Regions from separate parts of the Brenneria uluponensis genome, predicted to be linked through region 3. Evidence: predicted binding sites of a transcription regulator. Region 3 holds the regulator's gene; each other region holds the start of a gene.
What was found. Region 3 encodes CRP, which controls carbon source genes, mostly activating them, when cyclic AMP is high. Its sites were predicted from a motif close to ATGTGANNNNNNTCACAT; they were not measured.
Positions count from the first base shown of each region.

Region 1 (5,717 bases), 460 kb from region 3:
TCATTGGATGCGGTAACCAATAAACGCATAGGAATGGGATCTTCACTATTACCATTGCGAAAACGGCGTTCATTTATTGCTGTTAGCAAGGTGTTCAGAATGGCGGGGCCCGCTTTCCATATTTCATCCAGAAATACGATTTCAGCTTCCGGCAGATAACCGGTCGTCAAACGCTGATAGCGTCCTTCATCTTTCAATGCCTGAATAGATAGCGGACCGAATACTTCTTCTGGTGTAGAGAAGCGAGTCATCAGATATTCAAAGGCAATAGCGTGTTTAAAGGCATATTTAAGACGCCTGGCTATCAGACTCTTTGCTATCCCGGGAGGGCCTAATAAAAAGACGCTCTCGCCGCTTAGCGCAGCCAGAAGGCATAGACGAATGGCGTGCTGCCGTTCATAAAGACCGTGTTCAAGGGCGTGGCTGAGTCGAGCAATTCTATCAGCCAGTGCTGTGGGCTGTATCATAATTAATCCATCGTTCCCGTGTGTTGCAGCCAGGAAGTGCAAAAATAAACGTCAAAAGACTACTTTTTACTCATACTCTGTTTGTTGATTATTGGCACTGTTAGTGACGTTAATCAATAAAGGTTCCTTACCAAATAGGCAAACGGTAATTTAAAAAATAGGTTTTTGCGGCGATTTGTGCATACTGTGCGTTTTCGGGCTAGTGCAACCAGGAATGGTCCGATTCGTTAATAAATTAATAACAGAAGACAAGGTTTATGAGTTCTGAACATAAACGTTCACTTCCGGCAATAACGCTGGCTGCGATTGGGGTGGTCTATGGTGATATTGGTACCAGCCCTCTGTATACGCTTCGAGAGTGTCTGTCCGGACAGTTTGGTTTTGGGGTTGAACCTGATTCCGTATTCGGTTTTCTCTCTCTGATTTTTTGGCTTTTGATTCTGGTCGTGTCCCTGAAATATCTCACCTATGTGATGCGTGCGGATAATGCGGGTGAAGGTGGCATACTGACGTTAATGTCTCTCGCCGGGCGAAACACATCAGATCGAATGACCTCTGTGCTAGTGATCATGGGCTTGATCGGTGGCAGTTTTTTTTATGGAGAGGTTGTTATTACACCGGCTATTTCAGTGCTGTCAGCGATTGAAGGTCTGGATATTGCTGCCCCTTCTCTGGATTCTTACATTATCCCCATTTCCGTTGTTGTACTGACATTGTTGTTTATGATTCAGAAACATGGGACTGGAAGCGTGGGAAAATTGTTTGCCCCGGTGATGTTACTGTGGTTTTTGTCTCTGGGGATTCTTGGTGCCCGCGGTGTTATCGCCAATCCGGAAGTGTTACGGGCGCTGAATCCTAAATGGGCGATTAACTTTTTTATTGAATATAAGTTGGTGGCTTTTTTCGCGCTTGGTGCCGTGGTACTTGCTATTACCGGGGTGGAAGCCCTTTATGCCGATATGGGACACTTTGGTAAATTACCCATTCGTATTGCCTGGTTTTCGGCGGTGCTGCCTTCACTAGTGTTGAATTATTTCGGGCAAGGGGCGTTGCTGCTGAAAGACCCTGATGCCATCAAAAACCCATTTTTCCTTCTGGCACCTGACTGGGCATTGATACCGTTATTGATTCTGGCAACCTTGGCAACCATCATTGCATCTCAGGCAGTGATTTCCGGCGTGTTTTCCTTAACTCGTCAGGCGGTTCGACTTGGCTATTTACCGCCAATGCGTATTGTTCATACCTCTGACATGGAATCCGGGCAGATTTATATTCCGGCAGTTAACTGGTTGTTATATATCGCTGTGGTCATTGTGATTGTCAGCTTTGAACACTCCAGTAATCTGGCGGCCGCATATGGTATCGCGGTGACGGGTACGATGGTGTTGACCAGTATTCTTTCCTGTACCGTGGCAATCAAAAACTGGCACTGGTATCGCTATCTGGTGTGGTTGTTGCTTGTCGTATTATTGATGATCGATTTGCCCATGTTCCTGGCTAATATGAGCAAGATTGTTTCCGGTGGTTGGCTACCTCTGACGTTGGGATTGGTGATGTTTATCATCATGACGACCTGGAAAAGCGAACGCTTTGGCTTGTTGCGTCGTATTCATGAGCATGGAAACTCACTGGATGCGATGATTGTTTCACTGGAGAAGAATCCGCCAGTGCGCGTGCCAGGAACCGCTGTCTATCTTTCCCGCGCTACTCATGTGATTCCTTTTGCACTGTTGCATAACCTGAAACATAACAAGATATTACATGAACGCGTAGTATTGATGACCATCAGGACGGAAGATGCACCTTATGTACATAATGCCAAACGGGTATCAGTGGAACAGCTATCCGCCTCATTCTGGCGTGTGATTGCCAGTTACGGTTGGCGTGAAACACCCAATGTGGAAGAGGTCTTCCACCGTTGCTGGCAAGATGGTTTAACCTGTCAAATGATGGAAACCACTTTTTTCCTGTCTAATGAATCGCTGAGCATGGGGAAACGTCCATGGTATCTGCGCTTGCGTGGTAAATTGTTCATGATGCTGAGCCGTAATGCGCTACGTGCTGCTGATCAATTTGAAATACCACCTAACCGATTGATTGAGCTGGGCATTCAGGTGGAGATATGACAAGTGAGTCGAACGTAAAAATGATGTGAATGCCCCCTATTTGCGTGAACCGTGCCATCCCCGGCACGGTTATTTTATTAATCCATGATTACCAGTCTTACTGCTTACCAGACGATTAACGCATTACTTTTCATATTCAGACACTCCGGTTCTTACTTTTGTTGAACAAGCGAAACGTTTCGATGATGATCACATTTTGATAATATTATCGTTGCCTTCTGGCGATGTTTTTTTACACTATCCTGGAAGCGAAACGTTTCGCTGTTAGGATATAGAATATGAAAAAAGGTGCGTTGCTAAATTCCGAAGTTTCTTCTGTTATTTCCCGGCTCGGGCATACCGATCAAATTGTGATTGGGGATGCGGGGTTACCCATTCCGGAAATGACGACCCGTATCGATCTGGCATTAACCCACAATGTACCTACTTTTTTGCAGATACTTGAAGTGGTAACAACAGAGATGCAGGTTGAGGCGGCCATTCTGGCCGAAGAAATTATCGAGAAAAATCCACAACTCCATGACGCACTGCTTAATCATTTGAAACAACTTGAGCTACACCAGGGAAACTTAATTTCATTGCATTACATAAGTCATGAAGATTTTAAAAAACAAAGTGGGAAAAGCCGGGCTATTATTCGCAGCGGAGAGTGCTCTCCCTATGCGAATGTGATCCTTTGTGCTGGCGTAACGTTCTGAGGCATAGATGCAACCTTTACTGCAATTGCAAGGCATCACCAAAACCTTCCCCGGTGTGAAGGCTCTTTCAGGCGCAGCCCTGAATGTCTATCCCGGTAAAGTAATGGCGTTGGTGGGAGAAAATGGCGCCGGTAAGTCCACCATGATGAAAGTACTAACCGGTATCTATCGTAAAGATGCGGGTAGTATTCATTTCTTGGGCAAGGAAGTGGATTTCAGCGGCCCGAAAGCATCTCAGGAAGCGGGTATAGGGATTATCCATCAGGAGTTAAACCTGATTCCCCAACTGACGATTGCAGAAAATATTTTTTTGGGTCGTGAATTTACTAATCGTTTTGGTCGTATCGACTGGCCGCAGATGTATGCTGAGGCAAATAAACTGCTTCAGCGTCTTAATCTGCGTTATGACAGCCGTCGTCTGGTGGGAGATCTCTCCATTGGTGAGCAACAAATGGTGGAGATTGCCAAGGTATTAAGCTTCGAATCCAAAGTCATCATTATGGATGAACCGACCGATGCGTTGACGGATACTGAAACGGCCTCCTTGTTCAAAGTGATTAAAGAGCTTCAGTCCCATGGTTGCGGCATTGTTTACATCTCTCATCGCCTGAAAGAAATCTTTGAAATCTGCGACGACGTCACGGTATTCCGTGACGGTCAGTTTATCGGTGAGAGCCCGGTCAATGATTTACAGGAAGACGCTCTTATCGAAATGATGGTGGGCCGCAAGTTGGAAGATCAATATCCGCGGCTTGATCAGGCACCCGGTGACGTGCGCTTGCAGATGACTGAGCTTTCTGGTCCCGGCGCAAAAAATGTAAGCTTTTCGCTACGTAAAGGTGAAATTCTTGGTGTAGCGGGATTGATGGGTGCCGGCCGTACCGAGTTGATGAAAATTCTCTATGGCGCATTACCCCGTACCCACGGTTCTGTGTTCCTTGATGGGCGTGAAATTATTACCCATTCGCCACAAGATGGGTTGGTAAATGGAATAGTCTACATTTCTGAAGACCGCAAACGTGATGGCTTGGTGTTAGGCATGTCGGTGAAAGAGAATATGTCGTTGACGGCATTACGTTACTTCAGCCGAAAAGGTGGTTCACTCAAGCATGCCAAGGAACAACAGGCAGTCAGTGATTTTATCCGGATGTTCAATATTCGTACGCCGACAATGGAGCAGACTATCGGTCTGTTGTCCGGTGGTAACCAGCAGAAGGTCGCCATTGCCCGTGGTTTGATGACGCGACCGAAAGTATTGATCCTTGATGAACCTACCCGCGGTGTGGATGTTGGGGCAAAGAAGGAAATCTATCAGCTAATCAATCAATTCAAACAAGAAGGGCTGAGTATCATTCTGGTGTCATCGGAAATGCCTGAAATTTTAGGTATTAGCGATCGCATTATTGTTATGCATGAAGGCTGCCTGAGCGGTGAATTCCCGATTGAGCAAGCTACCCAGGAAACGCTGATGGCTGCGGCCGTTGGTAAGCAATACGGCGCAAAGCAGGAGTAAATCACATATGAATTCCCAATCTGTTACAGCAAAAAGCTGGTTCAGCAAAGAGTGGCTGCTGGAACAAAAATCGTTGATTGCCCTGTTGATTCTTATCGCTGTGGTTTCCTCGATGAGTCCCAATTTTTTTACGCTGAATAATCTGTTCAATATTCTGCAGCAAACTTCTGTTAACGCCATCATGGCTGTGGGAATGACGCTGGTTATCCTGACATCGGGTATTGATCTTTCAGTCGGTTCGCTATTGGCGCTGACTGGCGCTGTTGCCGCTTCAATTGTCGGGATGGAAATCAATGCGCTGGTTGCTATATTCAGTGCGCTGGCACTCGGGGCAGTGATTGGTGCCGGTACCGGAGTTATTGTCGCCAAAGGTCGGGTTCAGGCGTTTATCGCTACGCTGGTGATGATGATGCTGCTGCGTGGTGTCACCATGGTGTATACCAGCGGAAGTCCTATTAATACCGGTTTTTCTGCGCAAGCAGATGCGTTAGGTTGGTTTGGCATCGGGCGTCCTTTAGGTGTACCTACGCCAATCTGGATTATGGCGGTGGTCTTCCTTGCTGCCTGGTACATGCTGCACCATACCCGCATTGGGCGTTATATCTATGCGTTGGGTGGTAATGAAGCGGCGACCCGTCTTTCAGGGATCAGTGTCGACAAGGTTAAAATTGTCGTCTATTCATTGTGCGGTCTGTTATCGGCGCTGGCGGGTATTATCGAAGTTGCCCGTTTGTCTTCGGCTCAGCCAACGGCAGGGACGGGTTATGAGCTGGACGCCATTGCAGCGGTTGTGCTGGGTGGTACCAGTTTGTCTGGTGGTAAAGGGCGTGTATTTGGAACCTTAATTGGTGCCCTGATTTTAGGTTTTTTGAATAACGGACTAAATCTATTAGGTGTTTCTTCTTACTATCAG
Region 1 covers NZ_CP135917.1:4,994,660-5,000,376, reverse strand. Annotated here, with positions in the region: gene ravA (ATPase RavA) at 1-467, opposite strand, end outside; gene kup (low affinity potassium transporter Kup) at 725-2,593, shown strand; gene rbsD (D-ribose pyranase) at 2,872-3,291, shown strand; gene rbsA (ribose ABC transporter ATP-binding protein RbsA) at 3,299-4,804, shown strand; gene rbsC (ribose ABC transporter permease) at 4,812-5,717, shown strand, end outside.
Region 1: a site for CRP is predicted at 2,771-2,788, ahead of rbsD (D-ribose pyranase). Genes of this name have one in related genera too.

Region 2 (5,717 bases), 2.2 Mb from region 3:
GTTGGATAAATTGAAGGTAACAACCCACGTCTTCCGGGTCGGCACCTATAAATCAGCGGTTGAGCCATTCATCCGTGACAATATGTCTTCAGCGGCTCGCGAAGCAGACAGCCGTTGGATCAACATCCTGTGGCAGCATTATCTGGATACTGTTGCAGCCAACCGTCAAATTACACCGCAACAACTTTTCCCAGGAGCTGAAGGGATTCTGGCGGGATTACGTGCAGTTGACGGCGATACGGCGCGCTACGCGCTGGAAAATAAGCTGGTCGATGAAGTGGCCTCACACACGATAATCGAACAGTCATTGATAAAAGCGTTCGGCTGGGATGCGAAAGACAGAAATTTCAATTTCACCAGTATCTACGACTATACACCGACTAAACCGACACCGGACGCCAACAAAATTGCGGTGATCTTTGCCGATGGAATGATCGTCGATGGGTCGGAAACCCCAGGTTATGTTGGTGGTGATACCACTGCCGAGCAAATTCGTGAGGCCCGGCTCAACCCTAAAGTCAAAGCGGTTATTTTACGGGTTAACAGTCCAGGTGGTAGCGTTAATGCCTCCGAACGAATCCGTTCCGAACTGGAGGCAGTTCGTCTGGCTGGAAAACCGGTTGTCGTTTCTATGGGCGGAATGGCGGCTTCCGGTGGTTACTGGATATCAACTCCCGCCAATTACATTATTGCCAGCCCCAGTACACTAACCGGTTCTATCGGTATTTTTGGTGTGATCAATACCTTTGAAAACTCCCTGGATAGCATTGGTGTTCATACTGACGGTGTAGCCACATCACCATTAGCCGATCTGGCTGTAACCAAGTCATTACCCCCAGTATTTAGTCAACTTATGCAACTAAATATTGAGCGTGGTTATAAAAACTTCGTGTCACTGGTTGCTAAATCACGGAAGAAATCGACTGAGCAAATTGATGAAATCGCTCAAGGGCACGTTTGGGTGGGTAGCGATGCCAAAGCCAACGGCCTGGTGGATCAATTAGGCGATTTTGACGACGCAGTGAAGAAAGCCGCTGAGCTGGCAAAACTCAATCACTACCAACTAAGCTGGTTTATGGAACAGCCAAGCCTGTTCGATGTCATGTTTAATCAGGTGAGAGGTTCCGTTTATGCCATGCTGCCTTCAGCGTTACAGGCCATGCTACCCGCACCAGTAGCGCAATTGGCGGAAACCATTCGTTCACAACCGTCTATCCTGAATAAGATGAACGATCCACAAAATCGGTATGCGCTCTGTCTCACCTGTGGAGATATCCGCTAAACATACTGACAGCCCGGTAAGACGCCGGGCTGTTTTCCTGCTGGTTACATTTATCGTCCAGCGTTTTATCTCTTGTAATGATATCCATGCAAAAAAAATCCATTTATGTTGCCTATACCGGCGGTACCATTGGTATGCAACGCTCAGAAAACGGCTATATTCCCGTCTCCGGTCATCTGCAGCAGCAGGTAGCCAACATGCCGGAATTTCATCGACTGGAAATGCCGTCTTTCACCATTCACGAATACACGCCGTTAATCGACTCTTCGGACATGACACCGGCGGACTGGCAATCTATCGCCAATGATATTCAGCAACACTATGATGATTATGATGGTTTTGTCATTTTGCATGGCACAGACACCATGGCATTTACGGCATCCGCACTCTCCTTCATGTTGGAGAATCTTGCCAAACCGGTAATAGTGACAGGGTCACAAATTCCATTGGCTGAACTGCGCTCGGATGGCCAGACTAATCTGCTGAATGCGTTGTATGTAGCCGCCAATCATCCAGTGAATGAAGTCAGTCTGTTTTTTAACAACAAACTGCTGCGTGGAAACCGAACCACTAAAGCTCATGCTGACGGTTTTGATGCGTTTGCATCCCCCAACTACCCTCCGTTGCTGGAAGCCGGTATCCATATCCGTCGATTAGCGCCACTACCACAAACACCAGCCTCCGGTGCGCTGATCGTCCATAACATTACGCCGCAACCCATTGGCGTTATCACTATTTATCCCGGTATTTCCGCCGATGTCGTCAGCAACTTTTTGCGCCAGCCCGTCAAGGCACTGATATTGCGATCTTATGGTGTCGGTAATGCCCCACAAAGTTCCGGACTGCTTAATGAACTTCGCCAGGCGTCAGAGCGAGGCATTGTGGTCGTTAATCTGACACAGTGCATTTCAGGACGAGTCAATATGGAAGGATACGCTACCGGTAACGCACTAGCGCAAGCCGGTGTCATCAGTGGTTTCGATATGACGGTTGAAGCCGCACTTACAAAGCTACATTATTTACTCAGTCGTGATGATCTCTCGCCAGTCGATGTCCGCCGTCTGATGCAGCAAAATCTACGCGGTGAGCTGAGCGACAAAGATTAAGAGGAACAGTTATGAACAGAGCGTTATTACTGATCGATTTGCAGAATGATTTCTGTCCAGGCGGCGCATTGCCGATAACTGACGGTGGCCAGGTTATTTCAGTAGCCAATCGAGCCATTGAAGCTTGCCAGGCAGCTACTGTTACAGTTATCGCCAGTCAAGATTGGCATCCGGCGAATCATAGTAGCTTTGCTATCAATTCTGGCTCAGTGGTGGGGGAAATAGGTGAATTAGACGGTTTGCCACAGGTTTGGTGGCCGGTTCATTGCGTACAAGAACAGACCGGCGCCGATTTTCATGCTGATCTCAATCGCCAAGCCATAAACTGGGTTGTACGTAAAGGTACGCAAAGCAATATCGACAGTTATAGCGCCTTTTTTGATAACGGGCATCGAGCTAAAACCTGCCTGGACGATTGGCTGAAGGCACACAGTATTAACCGACTCACCGTTATGGGACTGGCGACAGACTACTGCGTTAACTATACCGTGCTGGACGCTCTGTCCTTGGGATATCAAACGGAAGTATTGGTCGAAGGATGCCGGGGCGTCAATCTACAGCCGCAAGACAGCCAACTGGCGCTTCAAAACATGGCGCATCATGGTGCCACATTGATAGACTTGCCGACGTTTATCGACTCTCTTTCATAAAGTGTGTGAGCCGATCGGAATAACCCGTAGTAACATCAATTACGACGGGTTACTTAAAATCAGGATGCTTTCAGTTGCCTAATCCTGTGGTTTCAGTGTAATTATTGGTGCTTCCTGAAATTGCTGTTTCAGTGCTTGCTTACTTTTTATTTCAATTTCACCTTGTGTATTAATGCTCATGTGTTCCGCATCAATATTATGCTGGGACTGCCACAGCATCACTATTTGCAACGAATTTTCTTTCTGTTCCGCAGTCAGTGACACACCATCCGGCCATTTACCTAATTCGACAGCCGTTACCAGTCGCTGATAAATTTCCGGGGTCATAGTATTGATCAAGTCATCAAGTTGCATCTGTCTTCCTGCCATCCAACACGTTTTGCTGAAACGTTTCAAGTCATTAGATTATGAAACCCATTATCCGTCTATTTTTTCTCCATCGTCCGTATCAGTGAAACTGAGTGACGTGGAGTTCACACAGTAACGCTCACCGGTCGTCTCCGGGGGACCATCAGGGAACACATGACCTAAATGGGCATCACAATGACCACATCGGATTTCGATCCGTCGCATATTGTGTGAATAATCATCCAGATAACGAATCGCGTCGATGGATACCGGTTGATCGAAACTCGGCCAACCACAGCCAGAATCATATTTCCGGTCAGAGTAGAACAACGGCTGCTGGCAACACAAGCAGTGATAAACGCCAGTTTGCTTGTTATGAAGAAACTTGCCTGAATATGCCGGTTCGGTGCCCCGCTGTTGTGTGACATAACGCTGCATTTCAGTCAGACGCTCCAGCGCAGGTTGAGAAGATGTATCTTTTGTCATGGCTTTCTCACAGAGACTTAAAGCATTATCTACCGATGTGGTTTTTAATTCTAACAAAAAATTAACACCTGAGTAGGCCATTTTGGCCTACACTATGACCCAATAGCAGGGCATAATTTTAATTGTGATCTCCGTCTCAATTATGTTTGTGATAGGTGTTCTATTGATGAGGTATTCCTCATATCATTGAGGCATATGATCTAGTTACACTGATCGCTGTTTTATCGTGCAAAGATTGTTCAGAGTTTTGACTTATAGCAACTATTGACACGATTCCGCTTGACGCTCAGTAAGGTTTTTGTAATTTTACAACCAACCTTTATTCACTAACCCATAGCTGGTGGAATATATGACTATTAAAGTAGGTATCAACGGATTTGGCCGCATCGGCCGTATTGTTTTCCGCGCTGCACAAGAACGTTCTGACATCGAAATCGTTGCTATCAACGATCTGTTAGATGCAGACTATATGGCTTACATGCTGAAGTATGACTCCACTCACGGTCGTTTTAACGGCACCGTTGAAGTGAAAGACGGCCATTTGGTAGTTAACGGCAAAACTATCCGTGTTACCGCTGAAAGAGATCCGGCTAACCTGAAATGGGGCGAAGTTGGCGTTGATGTCGTTGCTGAAGCAACCGGTATCTTCCTGACCGACGAAACTGCTCGTAAACACATTCAGGCTGGAGCCAAGAAAGTCGTTTTGACCGGTCCTTCCAAAGATGCTACCCCGATGTTTGTAATGGGTGTAAACCACAAATCTTATGCTGGACAGGACATCGTTTCCAACGCATCTTGCACGACTAACTGCTTGGCTCCGTTGGCAAAAGTTATCAATGACAATTTCGGTATCGTTGAAGCATTGATGACCACTGTTCATTCAACTACCGCTACTCAGAAAACAGTTGATGGCCCGTCTCACAAAGACTGGCGTGGTGGCCGTGGCGCGTCTCAGAACATCATTCCATCGTCTACCGGTGCAGCCAAAGCTGTAGGTAAGGTCATTCCTGAACTGAATGGCAAACTGACGGGTATGGCGTTCCGTGTACCGACCCCGAACGTATCTGTGGTTGACCTTACTGCCCGTCTGGCAAAACCGGCTTCTTACAAAGAAATCTGTGCGGCTATCAAGGCAGCTTCTGAAGGCGAACTGAAAGGCGTTATGGGCTACACGGAAGATGACGTGGTTTCTACCGACTTTAACGGTGAAAAACTGACATCTGTGTTCGATGCCAAAGCTGGTATTGCTTTGAGTGACACTTTTGTGAAGCTGATTTCCTGGTACGATAATGAAACTGGCTACTCCAATAAAGTTCTGGATCTGATCTCCCATATCTCTAAATAACCGGGTGATCGATAGATGAAAAAGGGCGACACCGTGTCGCCCTTTTTATTGTCTATAGAAAACCCCCAGCTAGGCTGGGGGTTCCGTAAAGCTTTCAGCTATAAGTCGGTTATAAAAACCCCTTTCGATTTGTTAAAACACCTTGCGGTCTGGCAACTGCAAAAGTTAAACAAAAAATTGAAAGGGGGTCCCATGGGGGACGAAAAGAGCTTAGCGCACACCCGATGGAACTGTAAATATCACATCGTTTTTGCGCCGAAGTACCGAAGGCAGGTGTTCTATGGAGAAAAGCGTAGGGCAATTGGCGGCATATTAAGAAAGTTGTGTGAATGGAAAAACGTGAACCTCGTGGAGGCAGAATGTTGTGTGGATCACATCCATATGCTTCTGGAGATCCCGCCGAAGATGAGTGTGTCGAGTTTTATGGGATACCTGAAGGGTAAGAGTAGCCTGATGGTTTATGAGCAATTTGGCGATTTGAAGTTTAAATACCGAAATCG
Region 2 covers NZ_CP135917.1:2,537,920-2,543,636, forward strand. Annotated here, with positions in the region: gene sppA (signal peptide peptidase SppA) at 1-1,282, shown strand, start outside; gene ansA (asparaginase) at 1,369-2,388, shown strand; gene pncA (bifunctional nicotinamidase/pyrazinamidase) at 2,400-3,038, shown strand; gene RS889_RS11635 (YeaC family protein) at 3,117-3,392, opposite strand; gene msrB (peptide-methionine (R)-S-oxide reductase MsrB) at 3,456-3,872, opposite strand; gene gapA (glyceraldehyde-3-phosphate dehydrogenase) at 4,222-5,217, shown strand; gene tnpA (IS200/IS605 family transposase) at 5,410-5,717, shown strand, end outside.
Region 2: a site for CRP is predicted at 3,995-4,012, ahead of msrB (peptide-methionine (R)-S-oxide reductase MsrB). Genes of this name have one in related genera too.

Region 3 (5,717 bases):
GAACGTCACGCGTTATCATTCTCTGGTGATCGACAAGGCTTCTCTGCCTGACTGTTTCGAGATTACCGCCTGGAGTGAGCATCAGCAGGGAATAGATGAAATCATGGGCATTCGTCACCGTTCTCTGCCTCTGGAAGGGGTGCAGTTTCACCCGGAAAGTATCCTGAGCCAGCAGGGGCATCAGTTATTGAAGAATTTTCTTGGTTTATAGTCATATAGTGGATAATTTTCTTTTCCAGCAGATTAATGATTGCCTCGTTATGACTTTTTATGCATATTTATTGACTATATTTTCATTCAAGGTAGTGAGATATTGAGGCGGGGAAGCAGATGGCAACAGATAAAATGGCGGTAACAAGAGACACTCACAATAAAGTAATACTTCCGGTTTATGCACCAGCGCAGTTTGTGCCGGTTAAAGGCAAGGGAAGCCGGGTTTGGGACCAGCAAGGTAAGGAATATATCGATTTTTCCGGCGGGATTGCAGTGACAGCGTTAGGGCATTGCCATCCGGCGTTGGTTGAAGCACTCAAACAGCAGGGGGAAACCCTGTGGCATACCAGCAATGTTTTTACCAATGAACCGGCTTTGCGGTTGGCAAGCAAGCTTATCAATGCGACGTTCGCGGATCGGGTCTTTTTCGTTAATTCCGGTGCGGAAGCTAATGAAGCGGCTTTCAAGCTGGCTCGTCACTATGCCATCAAGCGTTACAGTCCGTACAAAACCAAAATCATCGCGTTCTATCATGCATTCCATGGCCGAACACTATTTACTGTGTCGGTGGGGGGGCAGGCGAAATATGCGGATGGTTTCGGCCCTAAGCCGGCAGATATTATCCATGTACCGTTTAATGATCTGGCCGCTGTCAAAGCCGTTATGGATGACCACACCTGCGCGGTGGTGTTAGAGCCGGTGCAGGGCGAGGGTGGTGTTATTCCTGCAACGCCGGAATTTATAAACGGTGTGCGGGCGTTGTGCGATCAATATCAGGCGCTGATGGTGTTTGATGAAGTTCAGTGTGGGATGGGACGCACCGGTAAACTGTTCTCTTATATGCATTACGATGTTCAGCCGGATATTTTGACTACGGCCAAAGCGTTGGGCGGTGGTTTTCCCATTAGTGCAATGCTGACCACCGAGGAAATTGCTTCGGTGATGACGGTGGGGGTTCACGGTACGACGTATGGCGGTAATCCGTTGGCCTGCGCGGTGGCGGAAGCGGCGTTGGATACGATTAATACGCCGGAGGTGCTGTCAGGTGTGGCCGAGCGTCACGATCGTTTTGTGGCGGCGTTGAATACTATTAATGCGGAGTTCGGCATTTTCGACGAAATTCGTGGTCAAGGACTGTTGCTGGGCGTGGCGCTAAAACCTGAATGGCAGGGTCGGGCACGGGATTTCCTGACTGCTTCTGCTGAGCATGGCCTGATGATTTTGGTGGCAGGGCCGGATGTGATCCGTTTTGTACCTTCATTAGTCATTGAACTGGCCGATATCGATCAAGGCATGGCGCTTTTCGCCAAAGCGGTGGCACAGGTCGTCAACGGTCAGTAAGCCGTCTTTAGACAAAACGAAAAGAGCGTGCTGTGGCACGCTCTTTTGTTATCTGATATGGGTTAGCGGGTGCCATAAACCACGATGGTTTTCCCATGGGCAGATATAAGATTTTGATCTTCCAACATTTTCAGTATACGGCCTACTGTTTCGCGGGAGCACCCCACGATTTGGCCGATTTCCTGGCGGGTGATCTTAATCTGCATGCCATCTGGGTGGGTCATGGCATCAGGTTGTTTGGCCAGATTAAGCAACGTCTGAGCAATACGACCTGTTACGTCCAGGAAGGCAAGATTGCCCACTTTCTCTGACGTTACCTGTAGACGGTTCGCCATCTGAGCAGATAATCGCATCAGAATGTCAGGGTTAACCTGAATCAGTTGACGGAATTTTTTATATGAAATTTCAGCAACTTCGCAGGCAGTTTTGGCTCTCACCCAGGCACTTCGCTCCTGGCCTTCTTCAAACAATCCGAGTTCACCAATAAAATCCCCCTGATTGAGATAGGAGAGAATCATTTCTTTGCCTTCTTCATCTTTGATCAGCACTGCGACAGCACCTTTCACGATGTAGTAAAGCGTTTCTGCTTTTTCACCTTGGTGAATAAGCGTGCTCTTTGATGGATACTTGTGAATATGGCAATGAGAAAGGAACCATTCAAGAGTCGGGTCTGTTTGCGGTTTGCCGAGAACCATTCGCTGTCATCCTCTGTTGTAATTCACTGCGCAAATCACAGGGTTCAGAGTTCCCTGTACGGCGTGATAACATAGTTATAATTCAAATTCCGTGTAGGCGGAATGACGTCAGGGAATATATTAGGTCTCTATCGAGTGACGTCATGATCTGCTTGTTTTTTTGCTTTGGCTCGAAATAAGCAGATTCAGGATTCGTTTGTAACACAGGTTGCACGTAGTGTCTTGTGTTGTCTCGCTTCAGCATGACTAAGCTCTGATTATCAGGCTTTTTTGTACATAAGCGATGTAATATTTCAAAAATAGTTGATTGAGGGTGAATTTATGCAGGCGCGAGTGAAGTGGGTTGAAGGCTTAACGTTTATCGGTGAATCTGCCTCCGGACATCAGGTATTAATGGATGGCAATGCCGGTGATAAAGCGCCAAGCCCGATGGAAATGGTGCTGATGTCTGTCGGTGGGTGTAGTGCTATTGATGTGGTTTCCATTCTGCAAAAAGGCCGTAATGATGTGGTGGACTGTGAAGTCCGGCTGACTTCGGATCGTAAAACCGATGCCCCTCGTTTGTTCACTGCCATCAATCTGCATTTTATCGTTACTGGTAAGGGACTGGCCGATAAGGTCGTGGAGCGAGCGGTTTCCCTTTCAGCTGAAAAATATTGCTCTGTCGCGTTGATGCTGGGTCAGGCGGTGGATATTACCCACAGTCATGAAGTGCGTGACGTGGCGTAGAGCTTTAATGACCGTGAGGTGGGTATATCTCACGGTTGTCAGTGGCACGCGCTGCTGTTCGAGGTGGCGCCGTAGTAAGTGCTGATGCTGATGTAGTGAACACGTAGTATCGAAAATGAGTGGTAGGCACCAAAATAGTGCATGTGATTATGATTCACTCTGGATGCCCAACGCGTCCATAAATAATTTTATGATCGTATTTATTCTTTTCCCTTTTTTGATAATAAAACAGAATCGGGTGAAAATGGTTAATGATTCTGAAGTAATAGGCCGTAGTAAATTTTGTTCAACATATCTTTCTGCATAATGGCAAGGGAGATAGCCAATAAAATGCCCAGTCAGAATGAGCATGGCGACAGATTCAATTTGCACCGCCTGAATATTGCTATTCTTGAAATTAAATACCTTATTTTTATGATGCATGCTGGCGTAACTATGATTAATGACTTTAGCATTTTTCAACATATCAATAGTGATATCCGAGTCATTTAAATGGAAGAATTCATGCTCGTTACTACAATATATTTGTGACTCTTCCTGATAGAGAAAATAATATTCAAACTCGCTTTTTTCTTCATAAACCGGAGCAATAGCGCAGGTTAATCGGCCTTCGTTTAATCCTCTCTCAAGATTGTCGAGCTGTTCCGTTTGAAGCCTGATGTTCAGTTTTGGTGCGACGTAAGCGAGTTGACGCACCGCTTTGGTGATGGGCGACTGACGGTCGGTGATGGTGTTATCAATCACACTGATATTGATTTCACCGAGGATTTCATTACGGCTACTTTGCAGACGATCGCGAAATTGATTGATGGAAGAAAATAGCTCCAACGTGGCCTGATAGACGATGCTGCCATATTCGGTAAGAAAGAAACCATCACGGCCACGGCTGCATAGTGTCATCCCAAGGCGAATTTCCAGATCAGAAACCTGTTTGCTTATTGCTGCCAATCCAATGTTTAATTCATGGCTTGCAGAAGTAAAACCTCCGGCTTCAACAACGCTTTTGAATACGCGTAATAGTTTTAAGTCCACATTATTGATGCTTATCTGTGAGCTTTCATTTTTTTCTGTCAGTAGGTTTCTGAAATCGGAAAGTTTACTTTCCATAATTGGTATTTACCTCCCGATGTTTTTTCAACAAATATGATGTTCGACGGATTTAATATTATTTGTTGAGATTCATCACTATCGGGCAATAAGCTTTTATTATTATAGAGCGATTCCCCAAATATAAAATTTCTTTCTTCATTTCATTCTCAGAAAAGAATAACGCATTCAATATGCCAGCATGAGGGTTGTTATGTCCAACAGTTCTGAGCTTCTTTGGGGAGCCCGTTTTAAAAGTGCGCCTGCGGCAGCACTGACCGCGTTATCCCGTTGTCCCGATAACTATTTTTCACTCACGCCTTACGATATTGCCGGGTGTCGTGCCCATGCTCATGAGTTGCAGCGTGCCGGATTACTTACGGATGATGAAACGATCAGAATGATCGCCGCCCTGGATACGTTGGACGACGAGTTCCGCCAGGGGACGCTCCAGCCTAGTCAGAATGATGAAGATGTTCATACGTTTATCGAACGGGAACTGGTGGTTCGTCTGGGCGAATTGGGTGGAAAACTGCGTGCCGGGCGGTCCCGGAATGATCAGACCGCGAATGATTTACGCCTGTATCTCCGTGATCATGGCCGTAAAATCGTTGCCGACCTGCTGCAATTGCAGTCGGCATTAATCAAACAGTCTGAGGCACATATACAGACTCTGGCGCCTGGGTTTACCCATTTGCAGCAGGCGCAGCCCATCGTTTTTGCTCATCAGTTGATGGCGCATGCCCAGGCTTTCTCCCGTGATATTCAGCGCATGCAGGATTGGGACACGCGTTGTGCATTATCTCCGCTGGGCGCGGCAGCCATGGCAGGCTCGGCTATTGCCATGCACCCTGAACTGTCGGCCCGAGAATTGGGGTATCTGGCACCCTGCGAAAACTCCATTGATGCGGTGGCCAGTCGTGACCATGTGGCCGAGTTTCTGTTTGTCACCGGCATGCTGGGCGTCAATCTTTCCCGTTTAAGTGAGGAAGTGTGTTTATGGGCCTCGCGGCAGTTCCGCTGGGTGGAGATTAATGACAGCTATGCCACTGGTAGCTCAATTATGCCGCAGAAGAAAAATCCCGATATTGCCGAATTGTCGCGAGGCCGCAGCGGTCGCTTGATTGGCAACCTGATGGCCATGCTGGCGACAATGAAAGCCATGCCGCTTTCCTATAACCGGGATTTGGGTGAAGACAAACGCAGCGTCCTTGACTCGGTGGATACGCTGCGTCTGGTCCTGCCCGCCATGTCCGGCATGATTGAAACCATGAGCGTGAATGTCGATCAACTTCTGCATCAGGCTCCAGACGGCTTTACGCTCGCAACCGAAGTGGCCGACTGGCTGGCGAATCGCGGTGTTCCTTTCAAGGAAGCCCATGAAATTACAGGGAAACTCGTTCGCTTATGTGAAATACACGCTTGCCAGTTATGGGAGGTCAGTGATGAACAGCTGGCTGACGTGGATACCCGTTTGACCGCTGATGTCCGTACCTGTCTAACCCTTGATGCCGCGATTGCTGCTCGTGATGGCTATGGCGGTACCGCACCTCTGCGGGTCAATGAGCAGATCGAGCGCCTGAAGTCTGTAATGCAATCACAGTCGGCGTGGGTCAGTGCCTATTGTGGCCTGGTTATTTGATGTTTATCTCT
Region 3 covers NZ_CP135917.1:360,968-366,684, forward strand. Annotated here, with positions in the region: gene RS889_RS01705 (aminodeoxychorismate synthase component II) at 1-211, shown strand, start outside; gene argD (bifunctional acetylornithine/succinyldiaminopimelate transaminase) at 331-1,554, shown strand; gene crp (cAMP-activated global transcriptional regulator CRP) at 1,617-2,249, opposite strand; gene RS889_RS01720 (OsmC family protein) at 2,571-2,978, shown strand; gene RS889_RS01725 (LysR family transcriptional regulator) at 3,126-4,085, opposite strand; gene argH (argininosuccinate lyase) at 4,279-5,706, shown strand.